DNA from 2 places in the Isoalcanivorax pacificus W11-5 genome. Region 1 is predicted to be linked to the other one. Evidence: predicted binding sites of a transcription regulator. Region 1 holds the regulator's gene; the other holds the start of a gene.

Region 1 (15,111 bases):
GGAACAGGCTGCCGCGCAGGTTATCGAACACCACCACTTCTTCGCTGCGCATCAGCAGGATATCCGGGTTGCCGAGCGTATCGCGGCCCTTCGGCTGGCCCAGGCGCGGTTCGAAATAACGCACGCTGTCGTAGCCGAAATAACCCACCAGGCCGCCGTTGAAACGCGGCAGGCCCTCGATCTCCGGGGCGCGATAGCGCAGCCGGTAGGCTTCGATCCAGGCAATCGGGTCGCTGACCGTCTCGCTGTGCTCACCGGCCTCGCCGGTCACGCGGATCTCGTTGCCGTAGACGCGAATCACTTCGCGTGCCGGCAGCCCGATGATTGAATACCGGCCCCAGCGCTCGCCACCCTGCACGGACTCGAACAGGAAGCTGTAGGGCGCGGCGGCCAGCTTGCGGTAGGCAGAAAGCGGGGTGTCCAGGTCGGCGAGGACTTCGCGGACCACGGGGACGCGGTTGAAGCCCGCGCGGGCGAATTGCTCAAGATGTTCCGGTGACATGATCTGTCCTTGTTCAGCGATAGCGATGCAATACGGGGTGAAAACACAACCGGGGTCGCCCTGTGTGCAGGGCACGGCCGAGCTTCACCATCGCCAGCAGGCGGGCGCGAACAAGCGGGCAGACTGTTGTGTCGTGTGGTCCCGGTACACCGAAGGTTCCTTTGATCCGTGGCAATGACGCGGATAACTGAGGCTGGATTGTAGCGGGCATTGCCGCCCGCGGCGAGCCTTGGCGGTGCTTGATCTGCATCAATGGCGGCAGCCGCCCGGCTTGATCCAGGTCAGTCCGCCCCCGCCGGCCAGCCGGGATACTGGTGCCATCAACGATCCCGAGACGCTGGAGCCGCATCATGACCCTGGAATTCCCCCGCTACCGCACTGCACTGGCCGGCTGCCTGCTGGCTGCCAGCCCGTTCCTGGCCCAGAGCGCCGCCGCCCACCAGGCCGGCGACTGGCTGCTGAAGTTCGGCGTGACCCAGGTGAAACCGGATTCCGACAATGGCAGCGTGCTGGGCGGCACCGTCGATCTGGACGCCAGCGACAACGTCGAGCCCAGCATCAGCCTGACCTGGATGGCCACCCGCCATGTCGGCATCGAGCTGCTCGGCGCCCTGCCCTTCGAGCACGACATCCGGAGCCATGCGCTGGGCGGCAAGATCGCCACCACCAAACAGCTTCCGCCGACGTTGAGCCTGCAGTGGCACTTCCTGCCCACGGCCACCGTGCAGCCCTATGTAGGCGTGGGCGTGAACTACACCCGCTTCTTCGACACCGACACAAAGGGGGCACTCAGCGGCAGCCGATTGGTGCTGGAGGATTCCTTTGGGCTGGCCGGTCAGGTGGGAGTGCATGTGCCCTTCAATGAGGGCTGGTTCATCAATGCCGACGTGCGTTACGCCGACATTGATACCGAGGTGAACCTGAACAGCACCCGTATCGGCACCGCCAATATTGATCCGTGGGTGACCACGGTGGGGTTTGGCCTGGCCTTCTGAGCCGGGCAACGGACATCGCTGTGGCGGCGATGTCCGTTTTCTTTGCGATCTCAGGCCGTGCGTTGCTCGTGACGGAACATCACCAGACACAACGCCGGCACCACCAGCAACGTCAGCACCGTCGAGGCCATCAACCCGGAAATGATCGCCCAGGCCATCGGTGGCCACAGCGTCGACTGGGTAAACGCCAGCGGCAGCAGGCCGGCCACGGTAGTGGCGGTGGTCAGCAGAATCGGCCGGGTGCGGCGCGCCACGGCGTAGAAGACCGCATCCTGCGCACTGTCACCGGCGGCCAGACGCTGGTCGACCACATCGATCAGCACGATGGCGTTGTTGACCACGATCCCCACCAGCGCCACCACCCCCAGCATCGACATAAAGCCGAATGGCGAACCGGACAGCGCCAGCCCCGGAATGATGCCCACCGCGGCCATCGGCACGGTCAGCAGCACCAGCCCCACGCGACGGAAAGAATTGAACTGCCACAGCAGGAAGAACAGCAGCAACAGCACACCGATCGGCGCCGAGCTGGCCAGCGCCCGGTTGGCATCGCCGCTGCCTTCGCTGTCGCCCCCGTATTCCAGCCGCACGCCTTCCGGCAGCGGCCGCTCGGCCAGTTGCGCGCGCAGGTTATCGAGCACCTGGCTGAAGCTGTACCCGTCGGACAGATTGGCCACCACGTTATAGACGCGCACCCCGTCCCGGTGGGAAATGCCCGCCGGCTCCCAGTCGGCATAAATGCGTGCCACCTGCATCAGGGGCACCGGGTCGCCCTGCTGCGGATAGATATTCACCGACAGCAGCCGTGACAGCGGCAGCGCGGTGCCTTCCACGGAACGCACCACCATCGGCATCGGGTCGCGCTCCTGGCGATACTGCTCGGCGGTGAGGCCGTAGCTCTGGCCGAACAGTGTGCGGGCCACCTCGGCACGGGTCAGGCCGAAGCGCTGCGCGACCGCGTCGTCCACGTCCACGCGCAACGCCGGCACGCCGAAATCAATGTTGTGGCGCACGTCCACCGCACCGGGAATACCACGCAGCATGGCAAAAATTTCCTCGGCCGCGCGCATGCGCTGGGTGTCATCCGCGTGATAGATGCGCACTTCCACCGGCGCCTCGCGCGGTGGCCCCTGGCCGAGCTGGCTGGCCGCCAGGTTCACTTCCGGCATACGGTCGCGCACATACTCGCGGATATCGCGGATCACATGGCGCGTCGCCGCCAGGTCCACGGCATTGACCACCAGCCGGGCGCGGTTCGGCGCCTGCGGCGTGCGCACCAGGTTGTAATAGAACGTCGGGCCGCTGTGGCCAACGAAACGGTGCACCACCTGCACGTCACTGCGCTGGCGTACCACCCGTTCCAGTTCCTCGGCCACACCGGCGGTATAGGCCTGGTCGGTGCCTTCCGGCAAGTGCAGGTCCAGGATCACCTTGGGCCGGTCGGCGTTGGGGAAGAACTGCAGGTTCATGGCCGGCACCAGCGCAAAGCTGACCAGCACCATCGCCGCGCTGATGGCCAGCACCAGCCGTGGCCGGCCGGTGCTCAGGTGAGCCAGCCGGTCGCCCAGGGTCAGCACCCAGCGCGTCCGTTCGGAGGATTCCCGGCGCAGGAAGCGCGCCGCCAGCAACGGCGCCACGCTGATCGCCAGCAGATAGCTGACCGACAGCGTCAGCATGATCATCACCGGAATGCCCCGGGTAAAATCCGCCGTGCCGCCCTTGGACAGCAGCATCGGCGTAAAGGCCGCCAGCGTGGTGGCGGTCGAGGCGCCGAGCGGCCCGGCCAGTTCACGGATCGCCCCGCCGGCCGCTTCCAGCCGGGTGGCGCCGTCGCTCAGGCGGGTCTGCACGTTTTCCACCATGACGATGGCGTTGTCGATCAGAATACCCAGCGAGATGACCATGGCGATCACCGCGATCTGGTGCAGGATGCCGCCGCCAAGGTTGTACAGCCCCAGGCTGATCAGCGCCACCGCCGGCAGGATCGACGCCACCAGGATGCCCATGCGCAACCCCATGCCGACAAACACCACCACAACGATGATCAGCACGCTCATCAGCAGGCTGCCTTCCAGCTCGGTCAGGCGCTCGCCAACCTTGTCAGGCTGGAAGAACATTTCATGGATCGCCAGCGGCGCAAACTGCGGCGAGACCTCCGCCAGCCGCGCCCGCAATTCCTCGCCAAAACGCAGCGCATCCACCTGGCCGCGCTGGGCATAAAGGCTCAGCAGCACCACACGTTCGCCGTCGTACCAGGTTTCCGCCTGCAGCGGCTCTCGCGGCCCGCGCCAGACCTCGGCAATGGCAGCCAGCGGCACGGTGCTGCCATCGGCCAGCGGCACTTGCGTCATGCGCAGTTCATCGATGTTCAGGAATTCGCTGTTGGCCAGCACCGACAGCCGCTTGCCCCCGGCGACGACAAAGCCGCCAGGCACCACCTGGTTACGCTGCGCGATCAGGTTGCCAAGCTGCTGCGGCGTCAGGCCGATACGATGCAGCTCTGCGTCGTCCACAGCGATGGTGATCTGCTCGTCAGCCTGGCCTTCTATTTCAATGCGGGACAGGAACGGAATATCCAGCAGCCGGTCTTTCAGGCGCTCTGCCTGGCGCGACAGTTCCGCCACCGAGGCCGAGCCACCGAGCGCCAGCACCACCGCCGGGGTGTCGATGATGCGGTCATCCAGCACCATCTGGCCGACGCCATCGGGGAATTGCAGGCGCGCCCGCTCCATCGCCTGGCGCACCCGGTCCCAGGCCGCCGTGGTGTCGTAGATCTTGTCGAGCTGCATGATGCGCACCACGGCAAAGCCTTCGCGCGCGTTGCTGTTGATGTGGTTGATCTCCTCCACCTGCAACAGCTCTTCTTCCAGCGGGCGCAACACCAGCCTCTCCACCGCCTCGGCGGTGGCGCCGGGGTATTGCACCGTAAGCAGTCCGGCGCGGTGCGGGAAGCTCGGGTCTTCCTGGCGCGCCATATTGAAATAGGCCGCCAGCCCCACCAGCGACATCATCACCACCACCAGACCGAGCAGACGCTGGCGGCGCAGCAGGAAATCAATCACTGCGAGCTCTCCAGCTGATCCATCGTGCCCACCTGATCACTCGCGGCCACCTGCCCAATCACGGTCACCCGGTCACCGGATACCAGCCGTGTCAGGCCGGCATACACCACCTGATCGTCAGCGGACAGCGCCTCGCCACTGACCAGCACCTGCTCGCCGGCCAGTTGCAGCACTGTCACCGGCACACGCTCGGCAATGTTGTCACGCACGCGGAACACCGCCGGGCCTTCGGACGAACGGAACACCGCCAGCACCGGCAACGCCAGCGCCTCGCGGCGGCCGCGCGGCACGCCCACTTCTACCGACACCCCCGGTGCCAGCGACGGATCATCCAGCGACACCACCAGCGGATACAATTCACCGCGACGCGAGCCGCGACCGATTTCTGTCACCACACCGGTAAGCGGTTCACTGCCACGTTCCATCACCCGCCACACCGTCAGCCTGTCGCCCGGCTTCAGGCTTGTGCGCAGGATTTCCGGGATACGCACTTCCACTTCCAGGCCCAGCGCCGAGGACAGCCGCAGCACCGGTTGCCCGGCGGCCACAAATTCACCCGGCTCCGCCAGCACCGCTTCCACCGTGCCCGCGAACGGCGCACGCAGTTCACTCTCGCGTAGCAGCTGATCCGCCTCGGCCAGTGCCGCCTGGGCGGTGGCCCGCCCTGCCTCCAGCGCATCGCGCCGGGCCAGCAACTGCTCCAGGTCCTGTTCCGACAGCACGCCGCGCTCACGCAGCGTCACCGCGCGCTGGTATTCCTGCTCGGCCTGGCGCAGCTGGGCATCGGTTTCGCGAATGCGGGCACGGGCAGAATCCCGTGCCGGGATCAATTGCGGATTACGCAAACGGGCCATCAGGTCACCGGCCACCACCGGCTGGCCGATCTCCGCCGGCCGCTCGTGCAGGGTGCCGCTGACCTGAAAGGTGAGCTCGGCACGCTGCCGCGCCCGGACCACCCCGGCAAACCGCAACGGCGCCAGGTCCTCACCCGCCAGCACTGGCGCCGTGCGCACCGTTACCGGACGCACCTCGACCTGCGCCTCGCGGCCACTGCAGGCCACCATGATGGCCACTACTGCCGCCACCGGGACCAGCCAGCCCCAGTGCCTTGCCTGAATCCTGCGCATACTTCCAACCCCCTGCGGGGCGCCCCTGAGAGAGCGCGTACTGTTATGAACCGTGATCGATCAGCGGAACCTGAAACAAGCCGGCCGGAGGTCATGGCCAGGCGAAACAGTGGCACCTCCGGCACTTCCGTGACATATTGTCATTTATTGACATTTTGTCAATGAGCTATCAAAACGCTAGCATGCCCGCTTTACTGGTGCACTTTCACCCCGGGGCAGGCTGCGTTATACGCAAACCTGAACACAAGTACTACTACCTGCGAGATCACAAGATGAGCGTGCGGGCACGCCGGGAACAGGAAAAACAGGAGCGTCGCGACAGCATCCTTGATGCCGCCGAACGGGTGTTCTTCGACAAGGGCATCGAGCGCTCGACCATGGACGACATCGCCCGCGAGGCGCAGCTCAGCCGTGGCCTGCTGTATGTCTACTTCCGCGACAAAGTGGCGATGCTCGAAGCGATCATGTTGCGTGCCGCAGAAAACCTGCGTTGCCGCTTCCGCGAACTGGCCGCCAGCGGGCTCACCGGCGGCGAGCAGATCAACGCCATGGGCCGCGCCTACTATGCCTTCTCGCTGGAACAGCCGGACTATTTCGATCTGCTCACCCGCGCCGCCAGCGAATGGCCCAGCCTCACCCACGGCAATGACGACACCCCGCTGGAAGTCTGCTCGGGCGAAATCATGGATATCATGACCGCCACCATCCAGCGCGGGCTGGCCGACGGCAGCCTCGATCCGCAGCGCATCAACGACCCGGAACAGACCGCCATGTACCTGCGCGGCGCCCTGCACGGCGTGATCATGCTCACCCGCCAGCCGCCGAACCCGAGCCTGCCCAGCGGACAATCGCCGGCCGATCTGGTGCGCTACACGCTGGACATGCTCGGTGCCTCATTGCGACGAATACCCGCCAACGGCTAGGCTGGCAACACACCTCTCTGGCCCGCATGGAGCATCCGATGCCGTCCACACCCGACTGGCCAGCGCTGCTCAGCGATGCGCTGGCGCACAATCCGCACCACAGCGCCCGTTATATCCAGCTGGCTACCCTCAGTGACAGCGGCGACGTCACCTGCCGCACACTGGTCTGCCGGCGCTGGCTGCCGGACACCGGCACCCTGGTCGCCACCACCGACCTGCGCAGCCACAAAGTGCGCGGCCTGCGCCGCCATGAACAGGCCGAGGCCTGCTGGTACCTGCCGGCCCGCAGCGAACAGTTTCGCCTGCGCGGGACCGTGACCCTGACCGGTGCCGAGCAGGGATCATCATTGCGCGAAGAGATATGGGAGGCGTTGCCGGACACCGGCAAAGTGCTGTTCACCGGCCCGGCGCCCGGCACACCGCTGCCGCCCGGTTACCACGGGCCCGACAGCACACCGCCGGCACACTTGCCGGACTGTTTTGCATTACTGACGCTGCAACCGGTGCGGGTGGACTACCTGAACCTGAGCACATCGCCGCATCAGCGCTGGCTGTTTGAATATCACCGTGGCGATGCGATGCGGCGGCAGTGGCATGCGCGGGGACTGGTACCGTGATGGTGTGTGGACGTGCAGCATTGCAGGGGCTGGCGGGATGCACTGCCCCACCCGCCTACTCCGACAGCCGCGCCCGCAACCGGCTCACTGCCTGACCGTGCAACTGGCACACGCGCGATTCCGTCACGCCCAGCACCGCCCCGATTTCCTTCAGGTTGAGCTCTTCCTGGTAATACAACGCGATCAGCAGTTTTTCCCGCTCCGGCAGGGCGTCGATGGCGCGTTTCAGGCGCTGCCGCTGTTCGTCATCCTGTAGTGCATTGAACGGCGACGGCGGGCCATCGCTGCCGGCTTCCGGCTCTCCCCATTCGGCCACGATGTCCTCGAACGGCAGCAGCTGGCCGTTGTTGGTGTCGTTGAGCAATTGCCGGTAATCCGCCAGCGACATGCCCATGGCGCTGGCGATTTCCCGCTCCTGCGGTGCACGTCCCAGGCGTTGTTCCAGCGCGTGGATGCACTGGTCCAGTTGCCGCGCGTTGCGTCGCACACTGCGTGGCAGCCAGTCGCGGCTGCGCAGTTCGTCGATCATGGCGCCACGAATGCGCTGGCTGGCAAACGTGGCGAAACTGGCGCCCGCCTGGGGATCAAAACGCCGCAACGCGTCCAGCAGGCCGACCATGCCGGCCTGGATCAGGTCATCCAGTTCAATGCTCGCCGGCAGTTTCACCTGCAGCGCCAGTGCCTGTCGTCTCACTGCCGGGAAATGCTGCTCAAGCAGCAGGTCCTGGTCTATCTTGCCCTGTGCCGTATACATCCTCGTTCCTCAGCGGCATGCGCCCCGGCGCCACGGTGTGCGGCCACCACGGGGCAGCGTGTTACCCCGGGGAATGTCCCCCCTTTTATTGTTGTCGCGGCCATGCGGGCCGCGATGCCGTTCCGCCGCCGCAGCCTGCGTCAGCGAAAATTCACGATCAGTTGCAGCGCCTGCACCGGTTCGGCACGGGCGGTGCCCCGCGGCACTTCAAAGCGAAAGAAGAACGGCCCGCTGGCAGCGGCGCCGGCAAACGCGCGCGTATGACCACGTGGCCCGTCGAGCGCCACGCAGCGCTCGGCCTGCGCACCATGGCAGACCCAGCCACGCACCCTGGGCGCGGCGTCGTAGCGCCAGCGCACGCTGACAATCTCGCCGCCGCGCACCAGCGCGATATTGCGCGGCCGCAACGCCGCGCTGTGATAACCGCGCCCGCCCACCGCCACCGTGAGCGCCGGGGCACTCGCCACCCAGCTGCCCGGCGGCAGCGTGCCGGCCGCCGGCGCGAGGGCGACACTCCACAGCAACGCACCGCACAGCAGGTGCCTCACGCCGCCATCCCGGCAAGCTGTGTCACACGCAGCACACGGTCATCGGGAATTTCGTGCTGCGACATCACCACCAGATGACGCAGCCGCCGGCGCAGGAAATGCGCCAGCAGCGGTCGCAGTTCGTGCTGCACCACCAGGACCGGCGGTTCGCCGGCGGCTTCCTGGCGCGACAACGCTGCGCCCACCTGTTCCAGCAAGGTGTCTGCCAGCCCCGGTTCCAGCGCGCCGTTGCCGTGCAGCGCCTGGCTGAGCACCTGTTCCAGGCCGGCATCCAGCCCGATCACATGCAGCGCCTCGCGGCCCGGGAACCATTGATGCGTGATCGCCCGGCCGAGCGCCACGCGCACCTGCGCCACCAGCGTTTCCAGCTCCGGGGTGCCGGCCTGGGCGGCCAGCGTGTCGAGAATGCTGCGCATGTCGCGGATCGGCACATCCTCGTCGAGCAGTTGCTGCAGCAACCGTTGCAGTAACGGCAACGACAGGGCTTTCGGCACCACATCCTCGACCAGTGCCTTGTTCTGTTCGCCGAGCTTGTCCAGCAACTGCTGCACTTCCTGGCGGCCGAGCATGTCGCTGGCGTAGCGGTGCAGCAGATGATTGAGATGGGTCGCCACCACGGTGCTGGCATCGACCACCGTGTAGCCGTACACCTGCGCCTGTTCGCGCAGTGCCGCCTCGATCCACACCGCCGGCAGGCCGAAGGCCGGGTCCTGCGTGGGCGTGCCCGGCACTTCGCCGGCAAGCTGGCCGGGATCAATCGCCAGCCATTTGCCCGGGTAGGCATCGCCGCGCCCGATTTCCGCGCCCTTGAGCGTGATCACATAACTGTTCGGGCCGAGTTCCAGGTTGTCGCGGATATGCACCACCGGCGGCAGGAAGCCGACTTCCTGCGCGAATTTCTTGCGCACACTCTTGATACGCCCGAGCAGTTCACCGTGCTGGCGATAGTCCACCAGCGGGATCAGCCGGTGGCCCACTTCCAGGCCCAGCGTGTCCACCAGTTGCACGTCGTCCCAGCTGGCTTCCGGTGCTTCCTGTGTGGCCGGCTCCGGTGCCGTCATCTGCCCGGCGATCTGTGCTTCCAGTGCACGCCGTGACAACCACCAGGCCAGCGCGCCCAGCACCGCCGTGAAAAACAGGAACACCAGATTCGGCATGCCCGGCACCATGCCGAGCAGGCCCATGACGCCGGCGGCCAGCGCCAGCACGCGCGGATTGACCAGCAACTGGTCGATCATCTGCTGGCCAACGTCCTGGTCGGTATTCACCCGCGACACCGTGACGCCGGCGGCGGTGGAAATCACCAGCGCCGGAATCTGCGCCACCAGACCATCGCCGATGGTGAGGATCACATAGGTCCGGCCGGCGTCACCGAACGACATATCGTGTTGCAGCATGCCGATCAGCAGGCCGCCAATAATGTTCACCACCATGATCACCAGCCCGGCCACGGCATCGCCGCGCACAAACTTGCTGGCACCGTCCATCGAGCCGTAGAAATCCGCTTCGCGGGCCACGTTGGCGCGCCGTGTGCGGGCGTCTTCCTCACCGATCAGGCCGGCATTGAGGTCGGCATCGATCGCCATCTGTTTGCCGGGCATGGCGTCGAGCATGAAACGCGCGCCCACTTCGGCGATGCGGCCGGCGCCCTTGGTGATCACCATGAAGTTGATCACCACCAGAATCAGAAACACCGCCAGGCCGACGGCGAAATTGCCACCCACCAGGAAATGCCCGAACGCCTCGATCACCTTGCCGGCCGCATCGCCGCCCTGGTGGCCTTCCATCAGCACCACGCGGGTCGAGGCCACGTTCAGCGACAGGCGCAGCAGGGTCGTGAACAGCAATACGGTAGGAAATGATGCGAATTCCAGCGTGTCGCGGGTGAACATCGCCACCAGCAGCACCATCACCGCGAGCGCGATGTTGAAGGTGAAAAACAGATCCAGTGCCAGCGGTGGCAATGGCAGGATCATCATGCTCAGGACCAGCAGAATGAGCACCGGTCCGGCGAGCAGTTTCGCACGGCCATCGGCGAACCACTGGCCGGCGGTGGCGACACCCAGCCCCTTCATGCGCCGGCTCCCTGCGGATCGAGTTCCACCGGCACCGGCAGCTGCGCTGGCCGCGCCGGCTGTTCACCACGCCGCAGCCGCATGGCCCAGACCAGCACTTCCGCCACGGCGGTGTACAGCGCGCCGGGAATTTCCTGCTCCAGATCCACGTGCCGGTACAGGGCGCGCGCCAGCGGCGGCGCCTCCAGCAACGGCACACCGTGCTCGCTGCCCAGCTCCCGGATACGGGCGGCAATGGCGTCCGCACCTTTGGCGACCACGCGCGGCGCGCCCATGCGCTGTTCTTCGTAACGCAGCGCCACGGCATAGTGGGTCGGGTTGGTGACGATCACATCCGCCTCGGGGATGCGGCTCATCATGCGGTTGCGCGCCATCGCCTGCTGTTGCGAGCGGATACGTGCCTTGACGTGCGGATCGCCTTCGGATTCCTTGTGCTCGCGACGGATTTCCTCGCGGCTCATGCGCAGTTTTTTCGCGTGGCTCCAGAGCTGGTAGGGCACATCAATCAGCACCACCACCACCAGCGTCAGCACCATCAGTGCGCAGGCCGTCGCCGCCAGCCGCAGGGCACTGGCCAGTGCCTGTTGCACCGGCTGGTCCATCAGCGCCATGAATTCGCCACGGTGTGTCATCAGGAACCACACCGCCACGCCCCCGACCAGCGCGGACTTGGCAATTGCCTTGCCCAGTTCGGCCAGCGACTGCGAGGAAAAAAGCCGTTTCAGGCCTTTCAGGGGATTGAGTTTTGATGCCTGCGGCGCGAGCGCCTTGGCGGAAATCATCCAGCCACCGAGCAGCATCGGCGCCACCAGCGCCAGCACCGCCATCAGCAGCAGGAACGGCAGCAGCGACCACAGTGTCAACTCGCCCAGCTCACCAGCCCGCACCAGCATCACGCGCGGTTCCAGCGCCTGCGGGCGTCCGAACAGGAAGGCCTGTTCCATCACCCGGCCAAGCTGGCCATACAACACGCCACTCATGGCCCACAGGCCGCCCACCCCGCCGGCGAGCAACAGAAACGTGGTCAGTTCACGCGAACGCACCACCTGGCCTTCCTCACGCGCCTTGTCCAGGCGTCGCGGGGTGGCCTGTTCGGTCTTTTCCTGATCGCTGGTTTCGTCAGACATGGCAACCCGGTCGTGGCACACAATGGCATGGGACCATTGTGGTGCAGCGCGCCGGGGGCCAATTGCCGGATAAGGCGGCTCGGAAAGGGGCTTATTGCCGCTTTAAACGAAGGCGCCTCAAATTCAGAAGCCGAGGATTCAGAAGCCGAGTTCGTCGAGCAGATCATCCACCTGGTCCTGGCTGCTGACGATGTCGTCGCCGCCAGGCTGGATGGCCGGACCGTTCTTCAGTGAGTCCTGGTTGCGCGACGCATCGGAGGCCCACTGCTGGCGCAGGCGGCGCTGCATGTCTTCGCGTTCCTCGCCCTCGGGTATGGCTTCCAGCAGCACCTGCATGAGCTGGTGCTCCACTTCCTGGATCACCTCCATCATTTTCTGGATCACCTGCCCGGTCAGATCCTGAAAATCCTGCGCCATCATGATCTCCAGCAGTTCCTGGCTGGTGGCGCGGGTGGAGGCCGGCACGGCACCGAGAAAGGCGCGCGTCTGCTGCACCAGCTCTCTGGCATCATCCAGCGCGTCCGGTGCCGCAAACCACTCGGCCCAGCGCACTTCCAATGCAGCGGCGGTGGTTTCCATCTCGTCCTGCAGCGGCCGGGCCCGGTCGATGGCATTGAGCGAACGCTCAGCGGCCTGGCGGGTCATCGAGGCAACATAGTCCAGCCGCGCGCGCGCATCAGGAATCGCCGCCGCTGCTTTTTCCACTTCCTTGTTCAGGCCCAGCTCACGCATGCTCTGCCGCAACATGCGGGTAAGCGCGCCGATACGCTGCATCAGTTCATCGGAACCGCCCTGTTCCGCTGCGGTCATGGAATGCGCTTCACCACTCATAACGGTCTCTCCTGCCGGCACCGATGGCCTACTTGCCCAACTTCTGGAAAATCTTGTTGAGCTTTTCTTCCAGCGTCACCGCCGTGAAGGGTTTGACGATATAACCATTGGCGCCGGCCTGGGCGGCGGCAATGATGTTTTCCTTCTTCGCCTCGGCAGTGATCATCAGCACCGGCAGGTCTTTCAGCGCGGCATCGGCGCGCATCTGCTTGAGCATCTCCAGGCCATCCAGGTTCGGCATGTTCCAGTCCGACAACACGAACTCGAAGCTGCCGCTGCGCAGCCGGCTCAACGCTTCCTGGCCGTCTTCAGCTTCATCGACATTATTGAAACCCAGCTCTTTCAGCAGGCTGCGTACAATGCGGCGCATGGTGGGGAAATCGTCCACCACCAGAATGCTCATGTCCTTGTCTATCATCGCGGTCTCTCAATCACTGTGCGCAGGGCGCGCGGTTGCCGGTGGCGCAACAGGCGCCATCAGAATTCTTCCCAGTCGTCTTCGGTGGTGACCGGTTCACGGCGTGAGGTGCGCCGGCCGGCAGGCGGCGCCGGCGCCACACTGTCATCGTAGGCCGGCGTCTCCAGTGTCAGCAGTGGCGGTGCCGGCTCATCGTCCTGCCCGCTCTCGACAGCATTCAGCGCCGGCCTGTATTGCTCCTCGCCCTGGCGCAGCCGGAACACCGACACCGCCTGTTCAAGATGCCGTGCCTGTTCCTCCAGCGACGCGGCGGCGGCCATGGCCTGCTGCACCAGCGCTGCGTTCTGCTGGGTGACTTCGTCCATCTGGCTGACCGCCTGACTGACCTGCTCGATGCCACCGCTCTGCTCGCGGGAAGCAGAGGAAATTTCGTCCATGATGTCGGTGACGCGCTTCACCGCCGCCACCACCTCGTCCATGGTCTTGCCGGCCTGTTGCACCAGCACCGAGCCCTGATCCACCTGCACGACCGACTGTTCGATCAGTTGCTTGATCTCGCGCGCCGCGTCCGCACTGCTGCCGGCCAGGTTGCGCACTTCACCGGCCACCACAGCAAAGCCACGGCCCTGCTCGCCGGCCCGCGCGGCTTCCACCGACGCGTTCAGCGCCAGGATGTTGGTCTGGAACGCAATCGAATCGATCATGCGCGTGATCTCGGCCACCTTTTTCGAGGACTCGGAAATCCCGGACATGGTGCTGATCACTTTCTGCATCGCCTCGCCGCCACGCACGGCGGTGCCGGAGGCTTCGCTGGCCAGGTTGCTGGCCTGGCTGGCGTTTTCCGCGTTCTGCCGTACGGTGGCGGTCAACTGCTCCATGCTGGCAGCGGTTTCTTCCAGCGAGGCCGCCTGTTCTTCCGTGCGCGAGGACAGGTCCGCATTGCCCTTGGCGATTTCCGCCGCGCCGGTGAACACCGCGCCGCTGCCGGTGCGCACGTCGTAGACGATGCCGGACAGGCTGTCCTGCAACTTGCGCATGGCGGCAAACAGCGTGCCGATCTCGTTGCGCCCGGGCACGCGGATATCCTGGGACATGTCGGCATCGGCCAGCCGGTTGAGATGCTCCACCGCATCCCCCAATGGCAGGATCACCACTTTGCGCAGCATCAGGTAGATCAGCACCAGCACCAGAGCAGTCACCACCAGCACGGCGATACCGATGCGCTGGAACAGCGCCATCTGCTGGTCAAAGCGAGCCAGCTCCATGTCCACCACCTGGGAGGCGTGGTCGACAAAGCGCTGATTGCTGTCTTCCAGAATCTCGTCCATGGCGGCCATGCTGATACCCAGTTCAAAGAAGCCGTAGAGGTCTTCCTTTTCCAGTGATGCACGCCGCTCCAGCAGCAGCGTCACCAGTTCGCTGTAATTCATCGCCAGGTCATCAGCGAGCGCCTTGCCTTCCGCTTCTTTCGGCACCGCGAGGAAGGTTTCGAAATGCGCGCGCGACTGACCGACCAGCCCTTCCACCCGGCGCAGCAGATCGTGCGCCTGGCTGTTCATCTCGCGCTCAAGGTAACTGGCCGCCATGTCCATGCTCAGCCGCGCCCGCGCCAGCAGCAGTTGGGCGCGGTTGATCTCGTTGAGCTGTTGCACGTTGACGCTGTCCAGCACGTCCATCGATTGCTCGGTGGAGGCGTTGTTCACCGATCTCAGTACCGCCAGTGCGCCGATCAGCAGCGCGCAGCAGATCAACACTCCGGCCATGGCGGTGCGTATGTTCAGGTTACGCAGTAAAGTCATCATGCGGGTTTCCCTGGTTCCGGTTATGCGTTGGCCTGTCAGCAGGCCCCGTTACAGCATGCGCTCGCGTGCCGCGTGTGGTGCGTGTCGCCAGTGCCAGCAGGCGTTCGGCGACGTCTCCCAGCGCCACCACTTCGCTGGCAGCGCCGAGTGCGATGGCCTCGCGCGGCATGCCGAACACCAGCGATGTCTGCTGATCCTGTGCCAGCGTGCTGGCCCCGGTCTCGCGCAGCGCCAGCAAGCCGCGCGCACCGTCCTTGCCCATGCCGGTGAGCAGCACGCCGATGGTGTTGTCCCGCGACAATCGCGCAGCGGATTCAAACAGCACGTCCA
Region 2 (15,111 bases), 2.0 Mb from region 1:
CGGCGTGGAGGCAAATTCATAACTCAGCAGCGGGTGCCCGAAGGCGGCGGCGAAGCGGCGAAAATCCTCCACCGACGGCACCTCAAAACCACGCAGCAGGACACCGCCGATACGAGGCAGCAGCGCGTCGATATCGCCACGCAAACGGGAAAAGGCCTGCAGCAGGGGTTCACCGGGTTGCGCCGGCTCGATCATCACCGGCAGTTCTGAACCGGCGGGGGCGGTGCTGCGGTAGGGTTGCATTAACGGCTCCTTGTCTGGCGTGCTCAGCCCTGTGCCTGCCAGGCCAGCGCAGCGTGGTATCCGTCTGGCGACGGCAGCCGCCAGGCGCGTGGCGCGTTTTCCTGTGCAGGGGGGGTAATGCGGTAGGCGTGACCGTCGCGGGCCAGCACCGACCAGGCCGGCAGCTCACCGTGCAGGCCTTCGCCGCGCGCTTTCAGCAACGCTTCTTTCACCACCCAGCGTTCGGTAAAACAGAGCGCATCAATGGCCGCCTGTTCGGCGGGCGAATACACCTGTGCTGCCAGTGCGCGTTCCGCGTCCTGCGACACCTGACCTTCCACATCCACGCCCACCGGGCCATGCCAGGACAGTGCAATCAGCAGGATGTCGCCGGCGTGGCTGACGTTGAATTCCGGCGCGCCCGGCTCGCGCAATACCGGCTTGCCCTGCGGCAGCGTGTCGATGCGCAGACAATCCGGGCGGCTGCCCGGGCAGGCCTCCGCCAGCAATCGCCGCAGCGCAGCACGACCACGCACGGCACGGCAGCGGTCGGCGTTGTGCCGGAAGCGCAGCGCGCGGCGGCGTTCGCCCGCACTGAGCACGGCCCAGTCGGCGGTCGGGATCGGTTGCGCCAGATGCAGTGGCACCTGCCAGACGCGAATGCCCGACGGCACCGTGTCAGGAAGCGGCAACGGCAGCATGCGCCACCTCCGGGAAGTACCGCGCCAGGCCATCACGCAGGCAGGCCAGCACGGCCGCTTCCTGTTCGCGGATAAAGAAATGCCCGCCGTCAAACCAGCGCAGCGAAAAATCCGCCCGGGTGTGTTCGCGCCAGGCCTGCTGGCTGGCGTCGCGGATCGTGTCACGGCGGCCCGCCAGCACCTGCAATGGCACCGGCAGCGGAAACACGTTCTGGCAAGAAAAACTGGCGCAGACGCGATAATCGGCGCGCAAGGTATTGAGGGTCATGCGCAGCAGTTCGTCGCTGGCAAACACGTCCGGCGGCGTGCCGCCGTGCTGGTGCAGCGCGCGGATCAGGGCCGCGTCGTCTTCCTGCCCGAAGTCTTCCTGCCCCAAGATCTCGCGCTCACGACACTGCGGTGCCGGGCTGCCGGAGACAAACAGCGCGCCCGGCAACGGCAGGCCACCGGCGCGCTGCTGTTGTGCCAGGGCAAACGCCAGCAAGGCACCCATGCTGTGGCCAAACAACGCATAGCGCCCCTGCATGGCCGCGCGCTGCTCGGCACCCAGTTGCGCGGCCAGCTGCGAAAAATCTTCCACGAATGCGTCGTTCAGGCGCATGCCCCGCCCCGGCAGTTCCACCGGCAGCAGCCGCACGGTGGACGGCAGGTGGCGCCGCCAGCGCAGGTACATGCTGGCGCTGGCGCCGGCACAGGGCAGGCACAGCAGTGTGACCGGCGCGTTGCTCATGCCTGGCCGGCCGCCTGCTCGTCCATCCACTGGCGCAGCGACAGCGGGCGCATATCGGTCCAGGTCTGTTCGATGTAGTCGAGGCAGTGCTGGCGTGCACCGCTGACGCCGGTGTCGCGCCAGCCGCCGGGAATGCTTTTCCAGGCCGGCCACAGGGAATATTGCTCTTCATGGTTCACCAGGACGCGGAACTCGCCGTCCTCGCGGTCAAAACAACTGGTCATGGCATCGCCCTCGCAATGGGATTGGCGGCCGGTGGGGCCGGGGGTCTCATTGGGGTGACGAGTGGGGAGGGGGGAAGTTTAAGAGAGAAGGTCGGACGTCGGGCGCTAGAAGACAAGAAGGTCGGACGTCGGACGTCTGACGTCGGACGTCGGACGCTAAAAGACAAAAAGAAAGAAACCGACCGTATGCGTGGCGGAGAAAGAAGTGTCTTTTGTTTTAGCGTCAGACGTCAGACGTCAGACGTCCGACGCTAAAAGATAAAAAAAGAAACCGGCCGGATAGTGTGGAGGGGAAAGAAGGGTTTTTTGTTTAGCGTCCGACGTCCGACATCAGACCTCCCCCTCCCCCGGCAACATCCCCGTCAACAGCCACACGCGCCGTGCCTCCTGATACGCCTTCTGGTGCGCAGGTGCAGCAGCCAGCCAGTCGTGCAGTGTGCGCTGGTCGCTGGCATCGAGTGCGCCCTGCTCATGTTCGCGCATGACCCAGTCCATGGCCTGTTCCCAGGCGGGGTCGCGGTCTGCCATGTCGGTTGTCGTTGTTGTGCCTCGCATCGCCTGCTCCGCCGGCAGCCTTCACCAACGGCCGAGTGTAACAAACGCCTGCAAAAGAAGCAGGCGCCGCTGACACGCCTTACCCAAAGCGCGGGAGGGTCCCGCCGATGCCGGTGATGCCAGCCAGGCTGTTGACCAGCAGCCTGTGCTGACGGCCTGATCGGGCCGCCGGCCACGTCAGCCGCAGTAAGCGATTGATTTTGGTACCCATCGTTGCGGCCTCGTGTCGCTACTCGCCGTACAGCGCGGCGCGGCAGTGGGTCAGTGCATCGCGGATCATGAAGTTCACCAGGGTGGTGGAAACACCCAGCTGCGCCGCGATCTCGCGCTGGGTTTCGCCACCGATGCGGTACATTTCAAACGCCCGCCGGGTCCGCTCGGGCAATTGCGCCATGGCCTGGGCCAGCAGTTCCAGATCCTGGCGGCTGATGGCGATCACCTCCGGTGTCGCCGTGGGCGCGGCGACGTGCTCGCCCTCTTCTTCGCAGGCAAACACGCCGGACTCGAACGCATTGCGCCGGTGACGGTCAATGGCCAGGTTGCGCACCACCTGAAAGGCGTAGGCCATGGGCCGGCGCACCTCCAGCGCGGCATCGGTTTCGATGATTTTCAGATAGGCATCGTGCACGACGTCATCGGCGCGTTCACGGTTGCCCAGGATCTTCATCGCCGCATGACACAGGCGCGTGCGATGCGTGACGAAGATATGTTCCAGTTCGGCGCGCTGTTCACTTGTCTGCACAGACACGGGCCTCCTGCCCCCAAGGTTTGCTCAAAATGCAACCACCCTAAAATAAGAACGATTATCATTTTCGCAAGGCCCGGTCTTGTCAATGCTGGCACAATGGATTTCAGCAGAAATTCTTTTCAGCCGGCGTATCGACGCATAACGCGTGTGGGCATAGCGTGTTTTTGTTGTGATGTGTTTGGCTTTTCTGTGGCTTTCGGGAACGCGCGTGCCGCGTCACCGGTATCACGGATGATGAAAAAACACGTTCATTTATGTGGGTATGACCAGCCACCGACACGCGGGACAGACATCAGTATTCCTGGCGCGCTGCGTCAGTGATCCGGCATCGCAACCAGGATCAGCGATGCCGGTTTGCCGGTGTCGGGGTGCAGGGGTTCGCGGGTGGCCAGCAGTCGCAGGCCACTGTCACGCAGCAGCGCCAGCCAGCCGGACAGCGTACGGAAATACCAGGGCGCGGCCTCGGCAAAACCACTGCCACAGCCCTGCCAGGACCCTTCGCGCCAGCCGTCCTGGTACGGCAGTTCGCCACAGGCCATCAGCGGATGCAGTGTCTGGATCACCACATGACCGGCGGGCACCAGCAATGCCGGCAGCGCGCTCAGCGCAGCGGCCACATCGGCATCACCGATCAGGGCGAAATTGCTCACCACCAGATCAAGCGGCGGCAACCGTTGCGGTCCTTCGCTGGCCAGTTGCCGGTAATCCAGCACCTGAAAGGTCGCACCGCCTGCGGCGCGTGCCGCGTCGACCAGTGAGGCCACTGCATCAACGCCGAACAAGCGCAGCGCCCGGTCCGGCGCTTGCGAGGCCAGCGCGCGGCAGAGCCAGCCTTCACCGCAGCCCAGGTCCAGCAGGGTGCCCCCATGGGGCGCCCACGACAGCACTGTCTGCACGATGGCATCGTCCGTCACCAGCGTGCGGCTGGCGATGCGGCCTTCACGCACGGCGTCGGTCCACGGCAGCGCATTCTGTTGCCATGCCGCCAGCACACGCTCATCACTGAAAGGTTCGGTCACAAGGCTCCCTTTTCTGCTTTTGCTTTTGCACGGCCGGATCCGCGCCTGGCAAGGCATGCCTCTCCGAAGGGTGGATAGCGCATTCGCCCAAGCCTGCCGCTCGCCTTTCAACAAACACCAGGCAAGTCGATATACTATGCACCGACTTTCCATGACAGGAGCCACCATGTCACGCCATTTTGAGCAGGCACCGGGGTTGTGCGAGCAGCCGGATACCGCCACCGCCGCCTTTCGTTTTACCCAGACCATGCTGCGCATCAAGGCCCCTGAGCCGAGCCTGGATTTCTACACCCGCGTGCTCGGCATGCGTCTGGTGCGCAAGCTGGATTTTCCGGAGATGTCGTTCACGCTGTTCTTCCTCGGCTGCCTGGATGACCAGACCGCCCAGGCCATCCCGCGCGACGCCCACGCTCGCAGCACCTGGACGTTCGGCCGTGAAGCGCTGCTGGAACTGACGCACAACTGGGGCACCGAGGACGACGCTGGCTTCAGCTATCACAACGGCAATCAGGAGCCCCGTGGTTTTGGCCATATCGGCATCACCGTGCCGGATATCTACGCCGCCTGCGAACGCTTCGAAAAACTCGGGGTGAAATTCGTGAAGAAGCCCGACGAGGGCAAGATGAGAGGCGTGGCGTTTATCCAGGACCCGGACGGCTACTGGGTGGAGATCATCCAGGCCGACATGATGGAGAAGCAGGCCCGGCAGCAGGACTGAGGACCGGCGTGGAGGACATCAGCGGAAGATGTCCTCCGGGGTGGTGGCGTCCAGTACGCGATCAGTCCATTTTTCCAGCGTGTCGATATCCGCGCTCTGGATGTGTTCCAGTATTTCCGGGGCCATTTCGCCAAAGCGCCTGGCCAGCAGCCTGGACAGGATCAGCCGGGCTTCGGCCGAACGGCCTTCCACCAGCCCTTCTTGCCGGCCTTTCTCCATGCCCTTCGCCAAGCCTCTTTCTTCATACTCCCGATACCACTGCTGCACTCTCTCAGCCAGCATGTCATCCACCTCCTGTAACGCCTGCATCGCCGGGATCGGCACGCCTGGCAGGCGGGCCGGCAACAGCACACGCCTGAGCCACTCGGTAAAACTGCGGCGCAGGCCGGCCTGCTGCTGCGAGTGCAGCCAGTCTATCAGAAGCCGCAGCACCTGCTGAACATCCGCCGCCTCGCGGCTGTTCTCGAGCCGGAACAACGCAGCCACCAGATTACGCAAGGGCGCCAGTTCATGCTCCTGAAACGTTCCCTCGTCCAGCAGCAGATACCGCATCGCGGGCCGATAGGCCGCCAGTTGGTGTGTCACCGGGTGGATCAGTTCCGCCACCTCGGTGGCGGCCTGCCAGCGCCGGGAGCCGTTATACAGCACCAGCGGCAGCACGGGTGGCAGCAGGCCGCCCGCTTCCAGTTGACCGGTCCGGATAAGGTCCTGATACAGCAGCGCGACATAGGCCATGATGCGCACTGCCATATAGGGATCGACGGTGGACTGGAATTCCAGCAGCAGATAAACGTAAATCCATTGCGGCCCGCACCGCACCCGCCAGACGACATCGTCGCAGCGGCTGCGCAGGTCATCGGTGACATAGTTTCCGCTGACTTTTTCCAGCGAGTCCATGTCCAGTAACGCCACCCAATCCTGGGCGACGAAGCCAGTCAGCAGATCGCGCACCATTTCCGGATGCGAAAACAACTGACGGTAGCCGCTATCGTGATCGTCCATGATCCGCCCGTCCGTCTGATACGGCAGGCAGTATGACAAGGCTCCCGCCAGACGCGCTGTGGGTCATGACGGAAAACGGTGTAAGCCTGTCGCCATGCCACGACAGGGAAACGGCTTACAGTGTGTCAGTCCGCCGCGCATAGCGTGCCGCGATCACCGCGCACACCATCAACTGTATCTGGTGAAAGATCATCAGCGGCAACAGCATGGCGCCCACAGAACCGGAGGCAAACAGGACCTGCGCCATCGGCACGCCGGTGGCGAGGCTTTTTTTCGAGCCGCCGAACACGATGGTGATTTCATCTTCCTTGTTGAAACCGAACAGCCGCGCCAGCCAGGTACTCAGGCCAAGCACCAGGGCCAGTACAATGCAGCAGACCACCACCAGACCGATCAGCGCCGGCCACGGCACCTGGTGCCAGAGCCCTTCCAGCACCGCGTCACCAAAGGCGGTGTAGACCACCAGCAGAATCGACGACTGGTCCACATAGCGCAGCCAGGCACTGTTGCGCGCCACCCAGGCGCCGATCCAGCGCCGCGCCACCTGGCCGGCAATAAAGGGCACCAGCAGTTGCAGCACGATTTTCTGGATTGCGTCCAGTGTGGAACCGGCCTCGCCCTGGGTATCCAGCAACAGTTTCACCAGCAGTGGGGTCAGGAAAATACCGAGCAGGCTGGACGCCGAGGCACTGCAAATGGCCGCCGGCACATTGCCGCGCGCCAGGGAAGTGAATGCAATTGCCGATTGCACCGTGGCCGGCAGGGCGCACATGTACAGCAGGCCCAGGTACAACTCCGGGGTCACCAGGGGCGACAGCACCGGTTTCAGTGCCAGGCCCAGCAGTGGAAACAACACAAAGGTCAGCGAAAACACCAGCAGGTGCAGGCGCCAGTGCATGGCGCCGGCAAGGATGGCCTGGCGCGACAGCTTGGCACCGTGCAGGAAGAACAGCAGCGCGATGGCCGCCATGGTGATCCACTCGAAGGCCACGCCCACCTGTCCCTGTGCCGGCAGCACCGAGGCCAGGACCACGGTGACAATCAGTGCGAGGGTGAAGTTATCAGGGACAAAACGGGACAACGGCAGTGACATGGAGACTGACCTGGACAGGACGGGGAGCGGATAGGGGTACTTTAGCCGGGTGGGAGGTGAGTGGCCAGTGTGGGGAAGGGTCGGACGTCTGACGTCGGACGCTAAAAGAAAAGGCAAAAAGGGAGCTGGAGAGTAATTGCCTGGGTTTCGCTCCCTGTTTTTTTGGCGTCCGACGTCAGACGTCCGACGTCCGACCGCCCTTCACACCCCCTCGACCTGCCGGGCCGTCGTCCTCAGCGCTGTCTCAAACACCTGCCTGCGCCGGGCCGGATCCATCATGTTGAAGCCGATGGCGCGCAGGTCATCCGCTTGCGGCTCCAGCCGGATGACGCGAATGCCGGAGTGTTCGAGAGCCGCCACTTCACGATCGACGATGGCCGTCATGTAGCGCCGCACCCGCCGCTCGATTTTTGCCAGCGGCGAACGTGGCGCGTCCGGGTGACGCGAGGCCATCGGCGCCAGCACCACGGCTTCGCGGACGCCGGTGCCCAGCAGCATGTCCGCCGACACCGGCGAGGCGATACCGCCATCCAGATACGTGCGGCCCTGCCATCGCACAGGCGGACACCAGCCGGGCACGGCATAGGACGCACAGACAGCCAGATTGAGCGGCATGCGCGGAGAGTCGTCACGACCCAGCGCGACACGCTCGCCGCTGTCGCGGTCCACCACCATCATCCAGGCATTCGGGTGTGGCGCCCATTCACCGGCGGGCACCACGCTGTCGATCAGATCCATAAAGGGCGTCACGTCCGCGCGGCCGCGAGGCAGTGCCCCCACCAGCGCGGTCAGCGGCGCGACTTCGCGACGCAGCCCCCGGCGCAACAGCGGCAGGCCGGTAAACGAGGCACCGGGCAATGGCGGCAAGGCGCCGCCGGTGGCCGTGTCGTGGTCCCAGAGACACTCCGGCGCCTCGCCACGCTGGCTGGCCAGCAACCGCGATACCGGCATCCCCGCCGCCAGCAAGGCGGCCAGCACGGCGCCCGCCGAGGTGCCGATCAGGATATCGGCGCTGCGCGCGTCCCAGCCGAGTTGCTGCTCCAGGCTGGCCAGGGCGGCAATCGACCAGGCACCGCCGGCGACGCCGCCACAGCCCAGCACCAGCGCGCGTTTGTCAGACGACAGCGACATCGTTGACCTCCAGCACGTCCGGGACCACGTCATAACTTTCCAGATCGAACTGCGACAACAACCGGCGCATGGTCACCGTGCTCCAGGGAAAGCCGGTACTGTTTTTGCCGTTGGCGTCGATGTAATAGCTGGAACAGCCGCCGGTGTTCCAGACCGTGCCGGCCAGCGCGGCCTGCACCCGTGCATTGTATTTTTGCTGCGCGGCAGCACGCACTTCCACCCTTGCCAGCCGGTGCTCGCGCATCGCCGCCAGCGCGGACATGGCATACCGGATCTGCGATTCGATGACGATAAACGCCGAGTTGTGGCCAATGGCGAGGTTCGGCCCGAGCACCAGAAACAGGTTCGGGAAACCATGGATGGTGGTGCCGCGATAGGCCTCCGGGCTGCCGGCCCAGAGGCCGGCCAGCGTGTCGCCACCGACACCCCGCACACGCTGTGCAATGGGCTGGTCGGTGACATGAAAACCTGTGCCCAGAATAATGGTGTCCACCGCACGTTCGCTGCCGTCATCCGCCACGATCACGTTGCCACGGATTTCCCGCACACCGGTGGCGAACACTTCCACATTCGGCTGCGCCAGTGCCGGGTAATAATTGTTCGAGAGCAGTACCCGCTTGCAGCCGAGCGTGTAATCCGGTGTGACTTTTTCGCGCAGCGCCGGGTCCTTGATCGCCATGCGGAGATGCGCCCGCGCCAGGCGCTCCACCTGTTTCAGCATGGCCGGTTTGCGAAAACCGATGCCGAAAGTTTCAAAGCCGGTATAGAGCAACCCGCGCAGCAATTGCTTGATACCGGGCAGCCCCAGCAGGCCGGTTTGCACGGCATTCAGCGTGCTGTCCGGTTTCGGCAGTATCCATTGCGGGGTGCGCTGGTAAACCTTCAGCTGCGCCACCTGCGGCTGGATTTCCGGCACGAACTGGATCGCGGAGGCACCGGTGCCGATCACGGCCACGCGCTCGCCGCGCAGGTCATGGTCGTGATCCCAGCGCGAGGAATGAAATACCTTGCCGGGAAAATCGGCCAGGCCCGGCAGGTCCGGCATGATCGGCTCGTGCAGGTAGCCGGTGCAGGAGATAACCACCCGCGCCCGGTATTCACCGCGCACCGTGCGCACCCGCCAGGCACATTGCGCCTCATCCCAGGCAGCCTCTTCGAGTTCCTCGCCAAAGCGGATGTAGCGCTGCACATCGTGGCGCGCGGCGGTGTCGCGCACATAGTGCAGAATTTCCTGTTGCCCGGCGAACAGCCGGCTCCAGTCCGGCTTCTGCGCAAAGGAGTAGGAATACAGTGCCGACGGCACGTCGCAGGCGCAGCCGGGATAGGTGTTGTCGCGCCAGGTGCCGCCCAGGCTGTCGGCCTTTTCCAGCACGGCAAAATTGTCCACGCCCTGTTCGCGCAGGCGGATGGCGGCGCCGATGCCGCTGATACCGGCGCCGATCACCAATACGTCAAATAAGTGTGCAGTCATGACAAACCCTGTTTCGAACCACGGGAAGACAGCGCGTTGATGCGCTGCGTGTAACCGGCGCGGGCGCGCTCGTCGATCTGTTCCAGAATGCGGCGGTCGCCGAACAGGCGCCGCACGCTGCGCAGCAGCCTCGACGGCGCCACGCCTTGCAGCGGCGCCACCGCCGCCAGGTAACGCGGCACGGTGACTTCCGGCAGGCGCTCCACCAGCGCGTCGAACACCGCGTCCGCGACCTGCTCCGGCGACGCCGTCGGCACGCCGCGCCCGGCCTGCTCGGTGCCGGACGCCAGTTCGGTGGTCACTTTGGCCGGCATCACGGTGGTGAACTGCACACCGCTGTCGCGGTATTCCTCACGCAGCGTCTCGGTGAAGCCGACCACCGCGAACTTGGTGCCGCAGTACACCGCCAGCCCCGGCACGGCCAGCTTGCCGGCCATGGAGGCGACGTTCACCACCTGGCCGTGCCCGCGCGCGAGCATGCCCGGCAGGGCCAGCTTGCAGCCGTGCACCACGCCACGGAAATTGATGTCGATCTGGGTGTCGCTGAGGTCGTCGTCCTCGGCCAGAAAATCCCCGGCGGGCATGATGCCGGCGTTGTTGATCAGCACATCCAGCGGTCCCAGTGCCCGCTCGGTGGCGTCCAGAAAGGCCCGGAACGCCCCCCGGTCGCGCACATCCAGCGGCAGGCCCACGCCGTTCAGTGTGGCGGCGGCCTGCTCCGCCAGGACCACGTCGATATCGCCGAGGCTGACCTTGGCCCCCGCCTGGCTGAGCCGCCGGGCAATGGCCAGGCCGATGCCCCGCCCGCCGCCGGTGATGGCCACCACCTTTCCTTTCAATGTGTTACGCGTCATGGTGTCTCCTTGCACTGCAACCGTGACATTGGCCGATGATTCTATCCGGCCACCGGGCGGCGCGTGATGCGGACGGGCGCCAGGTTGCTTATCATCAGGGGCCATCCGCCAGCCGAAGCCATCCCTTGCGCGATTTCCAGCACCAACCGTCCATCCCCATCGCCTACCTGCAGCTGCTGGTGGAGATCCTCGGCGAGCGCGGCATCAGCGCCGCGCAACTGCTGCACGAACAGCCGCTGGACCCGGCCCTGCTGGACGACAGCCAGGCGCGCATGTCGCCGCTGCAATGGACCCGGCTGGTGCTGCGTGCCCAGGCGCTGACCGATGACCCCGGCCTGGGTTACGAGTACGGCCTGCGCATGCGCCCCACCGTGCACGGTGTGCTCGGCTACGCCGCCATGAGCAGCGCCAGCCTGCGCCAGGCACAGGAAATCTCGGCGCGCTACAACCGGCTGCGACAGGCGGGTTTCAGTTTCGAATTTCATGAAGACGGTGACGTGGGGTATCTGTCGCTGATCCAGCGGCAACCGATCCCGGTGGCGCGCGCCTTCTTTATCGAGAACATCCTGCTCGGCCTGGCCGGGGCCACCGCCGTGCTGCTGGGCCGCACGCTGGCGGAACTGCCCGATCTGGAAATCTGGTTCGACATGCCCGAGCCGCCCTATTACGCCGCCTGGGCCGCGCGGCTGCCGACACTGCGTTTCAACCAGCGCGGCAACCTGTTGCGCCTGCCGGCGCATTATCTGTCGCTGCGCCCGGTGCTGGCCGATCCGCTCGCCTCGCAGCAGGCCATTGCCCTGTGCGAGCGGGAACTGGCGCTGGCCGCCGGGCAGGACAGCGATATCATCGCCCACGTACGCGCCGCGCTGGTGCCGCAGGACGGCGGTGGCTACCCGACACTGGCCGCCCTTTGCGCACCGCTGCATATCAGCAGCCGCACCTTGAAACGCCGGCTGCAACAACAGGGCACCTCGTACCTGCTGTTGCTCGAAGAAGCCCGGCAACAGGACGCGCGCCGCTGGCTGGCGCACTCGCCACTGCCGGTGCGCGATATCGCCACACGCCTGGGTTACGACAACCCGGCCAATTTCACCCGGGCGTTTCGCCGCTGGACCGGCGAAACGCCTTCTGATTATCGCGAGCGCCATCGCTCATGAGCATTCCCGGTTACCGCGACCTGATCCGGCTGGCCATCCCGGTGATTCTGGCCAACGCCGCCGTGCCGCTACTGGGCCTGGCGGATACGGCGGTGATCGGCCGCACCGGCGACGCTGCCGCGCTCGGTGCCATTGCGCTGGGCGCGCTGATATTCAGTTTTCTGTACTGGGGCTTCGGTTTTCTGCGCATGGGCACCACCGGGTTTACCGCGCAGGCCGCCGGTGCCGGTGACTGGCCGGAGGTGCGTGCGGCGTTTGCCCGTGCGCTGCTGCTCGGGCTGGGCATTGGCGTGCTGCTCATTCTGTTGCAGTGGCCGCTGGGCCTGGCCGCGCTGGCGCTGCTCAACGGCAGCGAATCCGTCGAGCTGGGCGTGCAGCAATATTTTCATGTGCGTATCTGGGGCGCCCCCGCGACACTGGGGCTGTTCGCCCTGCTCGGTACACTGATCGGCCTCGGCCACACACGGCAACTGTTGTGGCTGCAACTGTTCCTGAACGGCCTGAACGTGTTGCTGGACGTGCTGTTCGTGGCCGGTTTCGGCTGGGGCGTGCACGGTATCGCACTCGGCACGGTGATCGCGGAATGGACTTCGCTGCTGCTGGGCCTGTGGATGGTGGTGCGGCTGATCCGCCCGCAGGATGATGCGCCGCTGTGGCCCTGGCAACGCATCATGGTGCGCGAGCACTGGCTGCGCACACTGCGCGCCAACGCCGACATCATGTGGCGCACGCTGATGCTGCTGGCCGGCTTTGCGTGGTTTACCGACCAGGGCGCACGGTTTGGCGACGTGACGCTGGCCGCGAACCATATCCTGTTGCAGTTTGTTTCCCTGTCGGCATTTTTTCTCGACGGCTACGCGTTCGTGGTGGAATCACAGGTGGGCCGCGCCATGGGCGCGCGACAGGCGCAGTGGTTCCGTCTGGTGATACAGCGCTCGACGATCCTTGCGGCGGGCACCGCCGTCGCCCTGGCACTGCTGGTCTGGTGGCCGGGGCCGTTGTTCATCGATGCGCTGACCACGGTCGCATCGGTGCGTGAGGCCGCGCGTCTTTATCTGCCCTGGGCGGCGCTGTATGTGCTGTGTTCGTTTGTCGCGTTCCAGCTCGACGGGATTTTTATCGGCACCACCGAAAGCCGGCCGATGCGCAATGCGACGGCGATGGCGCTGGGGGTGTTTCTGCTCGCCGCCGCGTGGCTGGTGCCACACTATGCCAACCATGGGTTGTGGCTGGCGTTCGTGCTGTTTGTGATCGCACGCGGCATCACGCTGGGCGCGTACCTGCCGGCCTTGCATCGCCGCATCAGGGAGGTGGTATGAAGTTCATTTTTGAAGTGCACATCCGCGAGGGCTGCACGGCGGAACAGTATGCCGACGCCTGGGTACGTGCCAGTGAACTGATCCAGCGGGCGCCGGGGGCGCGCGGCACCACGCTGCATCGCAAGATCGGCGATCCGCGCACGCTGATCGCGATCGCCTACTGGGACAGCAAAGCCGAGCGTGATGCCATGGAAGCGCGCCCGAACCCGGCCGTGGAGGCCATCATCCGCGAGGCGTCCCGGTACTGTGATATCCGGCTGATCGGTGAATTCGAGGAGCCGGAATGGGTGGTTACTCCCGCGCCGCCTGCCACGCCCTGAGCTGTGCCAGGATCGGCTCGGGGGCATGAATCTGTGGTTCGGACGGCACCGTGATGCCCTCCTCCGCTTCGCGTTCCAGTACCCGCTCTCTGGCCCGGTGGAACGCGGCGACAAAATCGCCGTCCGCCGCCAGCGTGTCGCGGAAATACGCACCACCGAAATAGGTGAAATCCGCTTCATCGGAACAGCCGAACGAGGTGCGATCCGACCGCGCGGCGGTCATCACCAGCGTCTGCTCATCCGCCAGCGGCGGAATGAACCCGCCGGAATAACAGGCCGACACCAGTACCACTTTCCAGCGGATACCGCTTTCCGCCAGCAGTTCGGCCAGCGTCGCAGCCGGCAGTGACGGCAGGCTCAGGCCGCGCTGTTGCAATGAGAACTGATGGTCTGCGGAACCATGGCTGGTGAGGAACACGAACAGGATGTCGCGCTCGTTGTCCATCTGCTCTGCCAGCCGCGCCAGCGCGCGGCGCACACTGGTGATCGTGGCCAGGGGGTAGGTGTCGGTGGTGGTGCGGCTGTTGACCAGCGTGATATGCCGCTCGCCGGTATCAAACCAGTGGCCGAACATTTCGCTGACGTATTCCACTTCGCGGCGGAACACTTCCTGGGTGCCATCGCCGGCAATGGCCAGCAGATAGAGATTGATGGCGTCATCGCTCGGCGCCACGGACGCCAGCGCCTGCCCCAGCAAGGCCGGCTGGTTGTACAGCAATGGCTCGACGCGCGCGGCGGTTTCCGCCTGCCGTGCAGCTATCGCCGGCAGAAAGCGGCCCTGGCGCCACTGGCCTTGCTGCGGCGGGCGGTCGTCACCGAACTGGCGCCGGCCTTCGCCGTGCGGATGGCCGTAGGCAAACATGCCCTCATAGCGGTCGCCGCTGGCCTCCGTCAGCGTGCCCTGGCCGTGGAACAGGCCGTCGGCGAACTCGCCCTCATAGTGCAGCCCGTCCGCGCCTTCGAAAACGCCTTCGCCGGTCAGCTGCCCGTGGCGGAACACGCCACGGTAAAGATTGCCGTCTGCATCGGTGTACTCGCCTTCGCCCTCGAACGCGCCGTTGGCGAAGGTGCCCTGGTAATGGCCCCCGGCGCCATCGCTGAACTGGCCGCGCACCGGTACGCCATCACGGAATTCGCCGCTGTATTCGCTGCCGTCCGGCAGGCTGAGGCGGCCGGTGCCGTGCAATTGCCAGTGCCGAAATGTGCCCTGGTGCAGGCCGCCGCGTGCATCGGCGAACACACCGCGCACCAGTTGCCCCTGCTCAAACTCGCCCTGATAACTGCCGCCATCCGGCAGCTCCAGCAGACCGGGCCCGTGCATCATGCCGTGCTGCATGGCGCCCTGATAAATTTCACCGGACGCCGTCACCATGCGGCCTTCGCCAGCCAGCTCACCGAACTGGAACGTGCCTTCGTAATAGCTGCCGCCGGGCCAGTCGAGACGGCCCTCGCCGTGCATCAGGCCTTCCTGCAATGGCCCCTGATACCGGGCACCGTCAGCCAGTTGCGCATCCGGCCCCAACTGCTGTGCCAGCATATAACCGAGCACGCCGCCAGCACCGAGCCACAGCACCAGCCGTATCGGTTTACCCACGCATCGGGAAAAAAAAGCCATGCCACCCCACGAAAATGCAGTCTGCCAGCCGGCAGTCTATCAGGGTGTTGAAACAGCCGCTTTCGGCTTTTCAGGCCAGCGTGCCGCACCGGGCCGCCAGGACCGCATGCTGTCAGAAGCTCACACTCAGGCTCACGGCGACAAAATCACGATCACCGAAGTGATCGCCAGGATGGGCAAGGTAGTCGGTATAGCTGATGCCCGCGTACCAGGTATTGAGGTAATCCGCATC

What was found. Region 1 encodes FliA, which starts transcription of late flagellar genes. Its sites were predicted from a motif close to CTAAAGTTNNNNNNNNNNCNGCCGATA; they were not measured.
Region 2: a site for FliA is predicted at 1,933-1,959, ahead of S7S_RS05290 (MbtH family protein). Genes of this name have one in related genera too.

What each region holds. Positions count from the first base shown of each region.
Region 1 is NZ_CP004387.1:3,270,972-3,286,082, forward strand. Features, by position in the region: gene trpE (anthranilate synthase component I) at 1-502, opposite strand, end outside; gene S7S_RS14615 (OmpW/AlkL family protein) at 853-1,497, shown strand; gene S7S_RS14620 (efflux RND transporter permease subunit) at 1,548-4,559, opposite strand; gene S7S_RS14625 (efflux RND transporter periplasmic adaptor subunit) at 4,556-5,686, opposite strand; gene S7S_RS14630 (TetR/AcrR family transcriptional regulator) at 5,959-6,609, shown strand; gene S7S_RS18930 (pyridoxamine 5'-phosphate oxidase family protein) at 6,648-7,226, shown strand; gene S7S_RS14640 (RNA polymerase sigma factor FliA) at 7,282-7,980, opposite strand; gene S7S_RS14645 (flagellar protein FlhE) at 8,121-8,528, opposite strand; gene flhA (flagellar biosynthesis protein FlhA) at 8,525-10,603, opposite strand; gene flhB (flagellar biosynthesis protein FlhB) at 10,600-11,730, opposite strand; gene cheZ (protein phosphatase CheZ) at 11,869-12,561, opposite strand; gene cheY (chemotaxis response regulator CheY) at 12,590-12,979, opposite strand; gene S7S_RS20135 (methyl-accepting chemotaxis protein) at 13,039-14,781, opposite strand; gene S7S_RS14675 (protein-glutamate methylesterase/protein-glutamine glutaminase) at 14,762-15,111, opposite strand, start outside.
Region 2 is NZ_CP004387.1:1,143,745-1,158,855, reverse strand. Features, by position in the region: gene S7S_RS05305 (TauD/TfdA family dioxygenase) at 1-243, opposite strand, end outside; gene S7S_RS05300 (4'-phosphopantetheinyl transferase family protein) at 267-923, opposite strand; gene S7S_RS05295 (thioesterase II family protein) at 901-1,653, opposite strand; gene S7S_RS05290 (MbtH family protein) at 1,650-1,877, opposite strand; gene S7S_RS05285 (FecR/PupR family sigma factor regulator) at 2,208-2,405, opposite strand; gene S7S_RS05280 (RNA polymerase factor sigma-70) at 2,662-3,174, opposite strand; gene S7S_RS05275 (class I SAM-dependent methyltransferase) at 3,495-4,199, opposite strand; gene gloA (lactoylglutathione lyase) at 4,366-4,917, shown strand; gene S7S_RS05265 (Rpn family recombination-promoting nuclease/putative transposase) at 4,936-5,919, opposite strand; gene S7S_RS05260 (bile acid:sodium symporter family protein) at 6,035-7,012, opposite strand; gene S7S_RS05255 (patatin-like phospholipase family protein) at 7,214-8,143, opposite strand; gene S7S_RS05250 (flavin-containing monooxygenase) at 8,127-9,614, opposite strand; gene S7S_RS05245 (SDR family oxidoreductase) at 9,611-10,468, opposite strand; gene S7S_RS05240 (AraC family transcriptional regulator) at 10,594-11,625, shown strand; gene S7S_RS05235 (MATE family efflux transporter) at 11,622-12,944, shown strand; gene S7S_RS05230 (antibiotic biosynthesis monooxygenase family protein) at 12,941-13,264, shown strand; gene S7S_RS05225 (C13 family peptidase) at 13,236-14,858, opposite strand; gene S7S_RS05220 (DUF1302 domain-containing protein) at 14,992-15,111, opposite strand, start outside.